Regions from separate parts of the Vibrio iocasae genome, predicted to be linked through region 1. Evidence: predicted binding sites of a transcription regulator. Region 1 holds the regulator's gene; the other holds the start of a gene.
What was found. Region 1 encodes PurR, which represses purine synthesis genes. Its sites were predicted from a motif close to TNANGNAAACGTTTNCNTNA; they were not measured.
Positions count from the first base shown of each region.

Region 2: the regulator PurR is predicted to act here: its motif matches at 2,930-2,949, upstream of glyA (serine hydroxymethyltransferase).

Region 1 is NZ_CP145311.1:2,182,236-2,188,163, forward strand. It holds gene cmoM (tRNA uridine 5-oxyacetic acid(34) methyltransferase CmoM) at 1-601, opposite strand, end outside; gene elyC (envelope biogenesis factor ElyC) at 618-1,520, shown strand; gene torR (two-component system response regulator TorR) at 1,613-2,326, opposite strand; gene torD (molecular chaperone TorD) at 2,587-3,234, shown strand; gene purR (HTH-type transcriptional repressor PurR) at 3,441-4,445, shown strand; cyclic di-GMP riboswitch class I at 4,602-4,712, shown strand; gene SNR28_RS19655 (TfoX/Sxy family DNA transformation protein) at 4,829-5,416, shown strand; gene SNR28_RS19660 (TVP38/TMEM64 family protein) at 5,559-5,928, shown strand, end outside.
Region 2 is NZ_CP145311.1:832,232-838,159, reverse strand. It holds gene lipA (lipoyl synthase) at 1-866, shown strand, start outside; gene SNR28_RS13475 (hypothetical protein) at 950-1,282, shown strand; gene glyA (serine hydroxymethyltransferase) at 1,593-2,843, opposite strand; gene SNR28_RS13465 (YitT family protein) at 3,216-3,818, shown strand; gene SNR28_RS13460 (hypothetical protein) at 3,927-4,262, shown strand; gene treC (alpha,alpha-phosphotrehalase) at 4,332-5,928, opposite strand, start outside.

The sequences.
Region 1 (5,928 bases):
CCTCTTCAATCCAGCGGTAAACTTCTTCTGGTTTTAACCCCTTTTGAGGCTGGAGTTTAAACCTTTTTCGATGAGGCATACCATCCAACACATGGGGGATATTTCCACAAATCACGTTTTTAAGAACCAATCCGTGGTGGTTATAGAACATGACAGAGGCAATGCCGTCTTTTTTTACCTGGCTCAGCACAATATCGAGGGCCACTTTAGGATCTGCCAGCCACTCCATAACGGCGTGAAACAGAACCATGTCGACACTTTCGCTTAAATGCTCGCCGATAGACTGAACAGGAGAGTGAATAAATTCGAAGGAAGAGGACAAGCCGTGCTTTCCGATATCTTCTTTAGCAAGCTGCAACATTTCCGAGGAGATGTCGCATAAAGAGATACGATGACCCGATTCTGCGATTTTCTGGGACATCTGTGCCAGTCCACCACCTGCATCGAGGATATGGAGCGTCCTTTCGTCAGCTTTGAGGGACGAAAGTGCTTGAGTTAAATCTTCCCACACAATCGTCTGCCTTATGGCTCCCTTATCGGAACCATAAATGTTTTTTGCGAATTTGTGTGCGATGTCGTCGAAATTACGATCTTCTGTCACGGCTATCTGGGTTATCATGTTCTATCGTGCCGCTTATTCTGTCATAGGAATATCAGGAATAAAGCGTTATGCTGTATTTTTACAGTTAAGTGATGATTTTTCGGACTATTGGATAATGTTTGAGCTGAAAAAAGTACTATCGTCTCTTGCGATGCCCCTACCCGCCTTGCTAATTATCGGATTTGTTGGCCTTGCACTGATTATGTTTTCGACCCGCCACCGTTTCGGGGTGTTGTTTGTATTTTTATCTTTAACCGGTATTTTTCTAGTCTCTTTCCAGCCTGTTTCAACCCAGCTACTGCTGCCCATGGAAAGAGAGTACATAGGTTATCTTCCACAAGAAAAGTCGGTGGATTACGTTATGGTACTCGGCAGCGGACACGTTGTTGATCATGAAATACCACCAACCTCAGAGCTCAGCCGTACTGCTCTGATGCGCCTGACCGAAGGGATTCGTATTCAAAGAATGTATCCCGGAGCTAAGCTAATTCTCTCTGGTTATGCGGCCGGAGCAGAAATGAGCCATGCGAAAATGCTGGCAAGAGTGGCGCTTGCACTGGGTGTTTCTAAAACCGATATCGTGTTGCTGGAAACCGCGAAAGATACCTGGGAAGAAGCAAGACAAGCCGCCGCCTTCGTCAAGCAAAACAATTTGGTCGTAGTGACCTCTGCTAGCCATATGACTCGTGCATTATCAGAGTTTCACGCTGCTGGCTTGAATCCAATACCTGCACCGACCAACTATCTCGCTCAAAAGGAAATCAAGCAAGCCTGGACAAAATACACACCTAGCGCCAGATACCTTGAGCAGAGCGAAAGATACTGGCATGAAAAACTCGGATTAATCTGGCAGGATATTCGCGATAACCTAATCTCCACTGAAGAGCTAGAATTACAAAGTTTTGGAAAAACCGAGTAAATCGCAAGTGTATACAAACTAATAAGGCCGGCATAATTAGCCGGCCTTATTATTTTGAATGATTTTCTATTTTGAACTGCTTTCCGAAAATATTAGTCACCTGCGAACATATAGCCTTCACCATGCACAGTGACAAATATTTGAGGGTTCTTTGGATCATATTCCATTTTCGCTCGCATACGTCGAATAAGAACATCAATTGTTCGGTCGTTTGGAGCGTCAACTCTGTGACTTATCATGTTGATGATTCTTTCACGACTTAATACTGTATTCGGATAAGAAGAAAGAGCCACAAGCAGCTCATATTCGGCTTTCGTCAATTTAACCGGCTCACCATCACGAGTTAGTGCTCTTCTCTGAATATCAAACGTCCAGTCACCGAAATAGATAACATTTCCATCATCTTCATCAGAATCGTTATTTCCACCGCCTGTACGTACAAGAGAAATACGCCACAATAAGTTTTTGACACGAACCAGCAATTCTCTGAGTTCAAATGGTTTTGTAACGTAATCATCCGCCCCCATTTCCAGACCAACAATTTTATCTATGCTGTCTGTTCTGCCTGTGACTAAAATAATTCCGATATCTGATTGGCTGCGTAGTTCACGAGTTAACATCAAGCCGTCTTCACCTGGTAAATTAATGTCTAACATCACCAGATCAATATTCTCTTCAGCTAGAATCTCTCTCATCTGCTCGCCACTCTCCGCTTCGCTTACTGAATATCCTTCACTCTGAAAATACCCAACCAGCTTGCTTCGTGTAACAACATCATCTTCAACTACTAATACGTGACTACTCATGTCTACCACTTCACTCTGCCGAAAATTTCGATCAACAATTTTATCAATATGCCGACCGTATTTTATTCATAACTTTTCATAATTCTAGCGAATAATAGGAATTCTGCCCAAAAGTTCGGAATTTATTGACCCAACGCAACTCTCTGACTTGCGGTTAATTTTCCTTAATAAACTGTCATTTTTTTTCATTTCAATAGTTAGTTTTATTAATATTTTTTGTTTACACTTATAGGAAATAACTATGTCTCAGGAACCCTGCAATGGAAGAAACAAAAGCATTTAACGAAAAGCGCGCTGAAATTTACTGGTGGCTTTCAAGCCTGTTCGCTAAAGAGCTGACAGAACAAGAACTCGAAGCTTACCAATCTACCGAAATCCGATCTTTTCTGACCGGGCTAGGTGAAAACGAAGCACTTAAAGAATCGATTGATAAAGTTGTCGATGCTTTAAACCGACTACAAACACGTGAAGATGCCCAGCTAGAATTGGCTGCGGATTTCTGCGAGCTGTTTTTAACATCAGATAAAAATGCCGCACTGCCCTATGCTTCTATGTATATTGGAGAGTCAGGATTACTTAATGATAAACCGGCTCAGGAAATGGCTGCTCTGATGGAAGAAAAAGGCATCGCCATCAAAGAAGGCTTGAATGAACCAGCCGATCATATAGCGCTAGAGCTGGATTTCCTGGGCAACATGATTATTCGCTCTAACGAGTTAGAAAAACTTGAGCATATTGAAGAGGCCTTATTGGACCAGAAAGCATTTATCGAAAAATATATGCTAAGTTGGTTCCCTCAATTTAAAGATAAGTGCGTTCAACATGATGATTTCGGTTTCTATGCAGGTATCGCGGCTCTTCTTGTAGACTTCTGTCAGCTAGATTGCTCTTACCTTGCTGGTGAGTAAATAATAATATTTGTGACAACGCCCTATATAAGGGCGTTGTTTCTGTTTGCATTTACGTCTAAAATCAGGCCGCAATCGATAAAATTATGAATATTTCTGTAAACCGCTTTTTCAAGCGGTTTTTTGTGTTTTATCACAAACAGAGAAACTGCTGATAAACTTATTTATAGTAGAAGAAAAAACAGCAGTTCAGATAGGACAAATATATGGCCACTATTAAAGATGTCGCACGCTTAGCCGGTGTTTCAACCACAACAGTATCTCATGTTATTAATAAGACTCGCTTTGTTGCTGAAGCTACTCAAGAAAGAGTAATGGAGGCGGTAAAAGAGTTAAATTACGCCCCAAGTGCTGTGGCCCGAAGTCTGAAATGCAATACAACCCGAACAGTAGGTATGTTGGTGACACAGTCAACAAACCCGTTTCTGGCAGAAGTCATCGACGGCTTCGAGAGTTACTGTTACAGGCAGGGTTACACACTCATCCTGTGTAACACAGGCGGTATCTATGAAAAGCAACGAGACTACGTTCGATTCCTTGCAGAAAAGCGTGTAGACGGCATCTTTGTACTTTGCTCTGATTTGACAACTGAGCTACAGGAAATGCTGGAGAGCCATACTGACATCCCTAAAGTGATCATGGACTGGGGTGATTGGGAAAATCAGTCAGATAAAATCATTGATAACTCTGAAGAAGGTGGGTATCTGGCGACCAAATACTTACTTGAACGTGGGCACGAAAAAATCTTCTGCCTGTCAGGACACCTGGACAAAACACTTTGTATTGAACGTATCGAAGGCTACAAACGCGCACTACAAGAGTTCGATATCGAGTTCAATCAAGAGAATATTCTTGAAGGTAACTTTGAGTGTGACATGGCCGTTGAAGCTGCGGATAGAATTCTTGAGCTCGATGAAAAACCAACAGCTGTATTCTGCTTCAATGACATCATGGCTCTAGGCCTGATGAGCCGTCTACAGGAGAAAGGAATGCGAATCCCTGAAGACATCTCTGTTATTGGATATGACAATATTGACCTAGCAGCTTATTTCTCGCCACCATTGACCACTGTTCACCAGCCAAAACGACGTGTTGGTAAAACAGCGTTCGAAATTCTGCTGGAAAGAATCAAAAACAAAGAGCACGAACGTCGCGTTTTTGAGATGCACCCGGAAATCATCTCACGTAAGAGCGTTAAAGAGCTAAACTAGTCTGATAAACTATTAAAGCTTGCGGCTACTAACTACTATTGAGTGGTTAGTAGTACACAATCATTTGTATATCATACGGCATAAGATTTGGAACCAATATCACACCGGATAATTTAATCCGTGATCTTTATCCAAATCACGCCTATATTTATAACGTCACGACCAGGGCAAACCATTCGAAAGAATGGGACGCAAAGCCACCGGCCTTAATCTGAAGAGGTATCGTATTGATATTTCTATACTCAGAATGGCAGCGGGGCTGCCGAAGGCAAATTAGCAACGTAGAGCAGATACTTTACGAGTTTCTGACAACAGATCACACAGATTTGCTAATTTCTCGGTATCAAATTGGTTGAAGCAATTTTTAACCCGAGACAGACGCAATGGATAAACCAGTACTAAAAGACTCATTGAAACTTTTCGAGCAATTTGGCCAAGTCAAATCTCGGTCTATGTTCGGTGGGTTTGGCATTTTCGTAGACGAAGCAATGTTTGCTCTCGTCGTTAATGACTCTCTTCATATTCGTTCTAGCGACTCCACTATCGAAGAGTTTAAATCATCCGGTTATGAACCTTACGTTTATAAAAAACGTGGGTTCCCTGTGGTTACCAAGTACTTCGCACTACCTGACAACATTTGGGAAAACACGGACGATATTCTTACTCTCGCAAAACACGCTCTAGAGCTAGCTAAAGAAGAAAAAGCGGTTCAGGCAGAAGAGAAACCGACTCGCCTTAAAGATCTACCTAACCTTAGGCTTGGTACAGAACGCATGCTTAAGAAAGCAGGTATCGCTTCTGTTTCAGACCTGAAGCAAGCAGGTTCTGTAGGCGCTTACAAAGCGATTAAAGAGACCAACTCCGGAGTTAGCCTGGAACTGCTGTGGGCTCTCGAAGGCGCACTAAACGGCACTCACTGGTCGGTGATATCGAAGGAACGACGCGAAGAGTTAATAAAACGACTCGACTAAGCTTTATCAAGATATTTCAATTAAAAACCGCTTTGAATCTCATAGCGGTTTTTTTGTATTTAAAATTCTTTGTGAAGTGTGAAATTATTTTCTTACTGAGCCTGTCTTATACTGTAACTACATGACTATCGGATATTTTAATATGAACAAAAAGCTGATTATCGGAATTCTGCTTGTTGCTACTATCGTGATTCTTGCGACGCAATTTGGACAGTATCTGACATTAGAAAATGCGAAAGCACAACAAGCTGCGTTAACCAGCACAATTAACGATAACAAACTGGTTTCTGCTCTAATCTACTTCTTTGCCTATGTGCTCATTACAGCTTTCTCCATTCCGGGAGCTGCTGTGGTTACCTTACTTGGTGCTGCCCTATTTGGTTTTTCTCTAAGTCTCTTGTTAGTTTCATTTGCTAGCTCGATAGGCGCGACGCTGGCATTCCTAAGTAGCCGTTACCTTTTACGTGACTGGGTACAAAGTAAATTTGGTTCAAAACTCAATGCGATTAACC
Region 2 (5,928 bases), 1.4 Mb from region 1:
TTTTAAGAAAGCCTGAATGGATGAAAATAAAACTTCCATCTGATAGTAAGCGAATCCAGAGTATCAAATCTGCAATGCGGAAAAACAAGCTTCATTCTGTTTGCGAAGAAGCTTCTTGCCCTAACCTAGCTGAATGCTTTAATCACGGCACCGCTACTTTTATGATACTTGGTGCGATTTGTACCAGACGTTGCCCATTTTGCGATGTTGCCCATGGTCGCCCATTAACTCCTGATACAGAAGAACCAGCTCATCTGGCGAAAACCATTAGTGATATGGGACTACAATATGTTGTTATCACCTCTGTAGACCGGGATGATCTACGAGATGGCGGAGCCCAGCATTTTGCCGACTGTAACCGTGAAATTCGTGCACTTAACCCGGATATCCGTATAGAAACTCTTGTCCCGGACTTTCGAGGCAGAATGGATACAGCATTAGAGCTAATGAAGGATAATCCACCAGACGTGTTCAACCACAACCTTGAGACAGCTCCTCGCCTATACCGAAAAGCGCGTCCGGGGGCGAACTACAAATGGTCTCTGAAACTCCTGCAGAAGTTCAAAGAACAGCATCCTGACATTCCGACTAAGTCGGGACTAATGATGGGCCTGGGTGAAACGAAAGAAGAGATTGTCGAAGTACTTAAAGATCTTCGTGCCCACGGCGTCACCATGCTTACTCTGGGCCAATATCTGGCACCGAGTCGTCACCACCTTCCTGTAGAACGTTACGTTCCACCAGAAGAATTTGAGGAGCTAAAAGAGATTGCTCTTGAGCTAGGATTTACTCATGCGGCTTGTGGTCCTTTTGTACGATCTTCTTATCATGCTGACCTTCAGGCACAAGGTGTTGAAGTAAAGTAATTTTGTGTGAACGGATACTTTGAGGTAAGGTCTACTTATAGACTATAGTACCCCTAAGAGATTGTAGAAAAAGGAATAGCCGAATGAAAAAGCTTGGTTTATTAAGCATTTTTGCAGCTGTAGCACTTGCAGGATGTTCATCAAATACTCAAAACGACAATTATCTGGATGCCTCGTTCGAGCTCTGCAATACGGAAGTTGATGTTTATTCTGTAAGCGATGACGGGCGTGTGCGCATCATCTGTGCCGATGGCTCTAAGTTCACAATGAATAGTGAAGAGACGCTGGAAATTATGCGTGACATCAATATCGATTACTGTACCGGTGAAGGTCTTTCAAAATTCAACGAAAGCCGTCGTTACTACTCATTCCAGTGTAAGTCAGGTACTACATTAAGCATCAATAAAGCAGAATAAAGGCTGTAGGCTGTAGGCTGTAGGCTGTAGGCTGTAGGCTGTAGGCTGTAGGCAAAGTATTAAAAACGCGAGTTGTGCAAACAACTCGCGTTTTTTATGTACTGTCTTAGCTATTTACTTTCAAAGCTAATTTCTAAATGAATGGTTTTAGTTCAAGGAAAAGGCGCGGAGTTTACGATAGTAAATGAGCACCTTTGACGCAGAAATAGAACCATTCATAACGAAAATTAGTGAGTTCTAGGAGGAAGCGCGGAGTGTACGCTAGTACATGAGCACTTCCGACAACGAAATCACCAAATTGACGACGAAATTAAGCGTAAACAGGCAGACGCTTACAGATATCTAGCACTTTCTGTTTCGTTGCTTCGATAACCGCTTCGTCATTGATGTTATCAAGCACATCACACATCCAGCCAGCCAGTGTTTTCGCATCTTCTTCTGTGAATCCACGGCGAGTAATCGCTGGTGTACCTACACGGATACCTGATGTTACAAACGGGCTACGTGGGTCATTTGGTACAGAGTTCTTATTTACGGTGATGTTAGCTGCACCTAGTGCTGCATCGGCTTCTTTACCAGTGATGTCTTTGTCGATAAGGTCAACAAGAAACAGGTGGTTTTCTGTAGAGCCGGAAACAATATTGTAACCACGAGCCATAAACTCAGATACCATCGCTTTTGCGTTAACTACAACGCGCGCCTGATACTCTTTAAACTCTGGCTCCATAGCTTCTTTGAATGCTACCGCTTTACCCGCGATAACATGCATCAGAGGGCCGCCCTGACCACCTGGGAATACTGCAGAGTTCAGCTTCTTATACATATCTTCACCCGCATTAGACAGGATCAGACCACCGCGAGGACCCGCTAGTGTTTTGTGCGTAGTAGTAGTAACCACATGAGCGTGTGGAAGTGGCGTTGGGTATACACCTGCTGCAATCAAGCCAGCAACGTGCGCCATATCAACAAACAGGTAAGCGTCAACTTTGTCTGCAATCTCACGCATGCGTGCCCAGTCAACAACCTGAGAGTACGCAGAGAAACCGCCAATGATCATCTTAGGCTTGTGCTCTAGTGCAAGCGCTTCCATCTCGTCATAGTTAATCTGACCAGCTTCATCGATACCATAAGGAATTACATTGTAGTGCTTACCAGAGAAGTTAACCGGAGAACCGTGAGTCAGGTGACCACCGTGAGCCAGGCTCATACCCAGTACTGTGTCGCCTGGCTTAAGAAGTGCCATATAAACAGCACTGTTTGCCTGAGAGCCGGAGTGTGGCTGAACGTTAGCGTACTCACACTCAAACAGCTGACATGCGCGATCGATCGCTAGAGCTTCAGCTTTATCAACATACTCACAACCACCGTAGTAACGCTTACCCGGGTAGCCTTCTGCATACTTGTTTGTTAGCTGAGAGCCCTGAGCTTCCATCACTCGTGGGCTAGTGTAGTTTTCTGAAGCGATTAGCTCGATATGCTCTTCCTGACGAAGAGTCTCTTCCTGGATTGCCGCGAATAGTTCCGCATCATAATCGGCGATGTTCATGTCACGCTTTAGCATCTGTATCTCCTGACTCAGATATTCTGATATTTCGATAAAACCACACATAAAAACTGCGTCATGCAGTCACAATGTAGAAATATGACTTAAGCAAACGTTTTCGCAAGCTTAATTGGTGGCGATATTCTACCTAAATTGATTTTGGTCAGAAAGCCACTTAACAACATTTCTTTATGCAGATTTTTCATGTTCCATTTGAATGCAGCTCATAAAAAGCCTTATTAAGGTACTTCCTATTCGCTGTCAACTCTGTGCTTTACAGTCCGTAAAAAGCAGATTACACAGGTTTACCATTAATTATTGTCTCAAGCTACCGAAAAAATAACTTTTTCTCTACTATTCGCGTAAAAATTTAACCAGTAAAGTTTATTGATGGCTGAAAAACACTCACTAAAAGAAGATTGGATTGCAATACTCACAGGCACTTTTGTTACCGCTCAGGGCATTTTTTTCCTTCAATCTGCTAACCTGATAACCGGTGGAACAGCTGGGCTTGCTCTGTTGTTCAGTCAGATCATGCCAGCTAGTTTCGGTACTCTCTACTTTCTCTGCAACTGTCCATTTTTTTATCTGGGATGGAAACGATTTGGTAAGACCTTCGCTATTAATAGCGTTATTTCCGGTGCTTTGGTCTCGTTCATAACCGATCATCTGGATACGTTTATTCATCTGGATAAAGTAAACGAAGTCTACTGCGCCATCGTTGGTGGCCTTTTGATGGGATTAGGTATGCTGATACTATTCCGCCATCGTTCTAGTCTCGGTGGCTTTAATATCTTTTGCCTTCTGGTACAGGATAAAAAAGGCATCCCGGCAGGGAAAGTTCAGATGTTGATTGACTGTACAATCCTTGTCGCATCCATGTTCTTTATTCCGGGATGGATGTTGGTACTATCCGTACTGGGAGCTGTGGTTCTTAATATGGTTCTAGCCATGAATCACAAGCCAGCTCGCTATATTGTAACTTACGGTTAGATACCCTATGTGCAGGTTGAAATCGGTATTTCATTAGTTCTATACTCTCAACCCTCAGAGTGACAAAACATTTGAAAAAGCGAACACCAGGCCAGATAGAGAAACAAGATGACCCAGCCAATACAGAAAACAGAGATGGAAATAATTCTTCAGGGACAGATCGATGAAGCAGTAAGCCCGCTAAATGCGATGACCGACATGCTTAGCTTCCTTCAGACACTTCCTGAGCAATTTTCAGATAGTGGCTGTGAGGTCAAAGTCGTTCATGCTGCTTTAGGTGAAGCTGAATACAGTGCAGAACCCGAGTCTGCAAAGATAATGGCGTTAGTACAAAGCAATCGCAGCCTCACTTCGGATGCGATTAAGATGGCAATTAAAGTGAAACTGGCCGATATCTGTGAAGTTAGCGGAATGAACAGCCAACTTAGTTGGGCTGCCCAGTAACCGGACAATCAAACAAAAAAACGCCTCTTCATTTTTAAAAGTGAAGAGGCGTTTTTGTATCTACAGTTTTTACTTCTGTATTAGAAGGATTCTCGTTTCGTATGGACGAAGCGTCATCTGATTGCTGCTGTCAACTTCAGAATAGTTAGAAAGCAGACAGGTCGCTTTAGGCAAGTCATACTGCTCAGGTATAGAACACTCTGCATCTTCACCGTAATAGTTGTTGATGCAAAGAAGTACCTGATTCGCATCTTCACGTGCATAACAGAAGACCTGCTTGTGCTCAGGTAACAAATCGGTATAACTGCCTGTTGTGATGGCAGGCACCTCTTTACGCAATTCAATCAGACGCTTATAGAAATAGAATACCGAGTCCTGATCATCCACTGCTGAGGCAGCATTGATCTCGGGATAGTTCTTCGCAACTTCAAGCCATGGCTGCCCTTTAGAGAAACCCGCATTGGTTTCTCGGTTCCACTGCATAGGTGTACGAGAGTTATCACGAGATTTCTGATCGAGAATCGCCAACATTTCCGCTTCACTCACACCCTGTTGGTTAACCATGATATCGAACATATTGGTACTTTCTACATCGCGGTACTGGCTGATATCGGTGTAGTGAGGGTTGGTCATGCCAATCTCTTCACCCTGATAGATATAGGGTGTTCCCTGCATCATATGAACTGACGCACCCAGCATTTTCGCTGACTCAACTCGAAACTGCTTATCATCACCTAAACGGCTGACGACACGTGGTTGGTCGTGGTTGCACCAGAATATTGCACCCCACCCTTTTCCGTTCAGACCCGTTTGCCAGTGATTAAAAATCTCTTTCAGCTGTATAAAATCGAAAGGTGCTTTTGTCCACTTTTCACCATTTGGATAATCAACTTTCAGGTGGTGGAAGTTGAATACCATTGAAAGTTCTTTGTTATCCAGTGATGAATACTGCTGACAATGCTCAAGGGTTGTTGACGACATCTCACCGACAGTGACTGAACCATATTTCTGGAAGACCGCTTCGCTGATTTCCTGAAGGTATTCATGCACTCGCGGACCATCTGTGTAGAAACGGCGGCCATCGCCGATCTCATCACTTGGGAAGTCCTGTTGCTTAGAAATCAGGTTAATCACATCCAGTCGGAATCCATCAACGCCTTTCTCTGCCCAGAACTCAATTACCTCTTTCACTTCTTCACGAACTTTCGGGTTTTCCCAGTTCAGGTCCGCCTGCTCTTTGGCAAACAGGTGCAAGTAATACTGACCCGTCTTCTCATCAAGTTCCCACGCATTGCCACCAAACTTAGATTCCCAGTTATTTGGCACTTTACCATCAATAGGATCTTTCCAAATGTAGTAGTCACGGTATGGGCTATTTTTGTCACCCAGTGCAGACTGGAACCACTTATGCTCTGTCGAGGTATGGTTCACAACAATATCCATAATAATTCGAATATCTCTGTTGTGAGCCTCTTCAAGTAACAGGTCAAAATCGGCCATGGTACCGAAGTCAGGGTTAATCGCGTAGTAATCGGAAATGTCGTATCCATTATCAATCATTGGCGATTCGTATACTGGTGTTAGCCAAATTGCATCAATACCCAGAAGTTTTAGGTAGTCCAGCTTAGAGATAATACCTTTGATATCGCCAGTGCCTTTGTCAGCA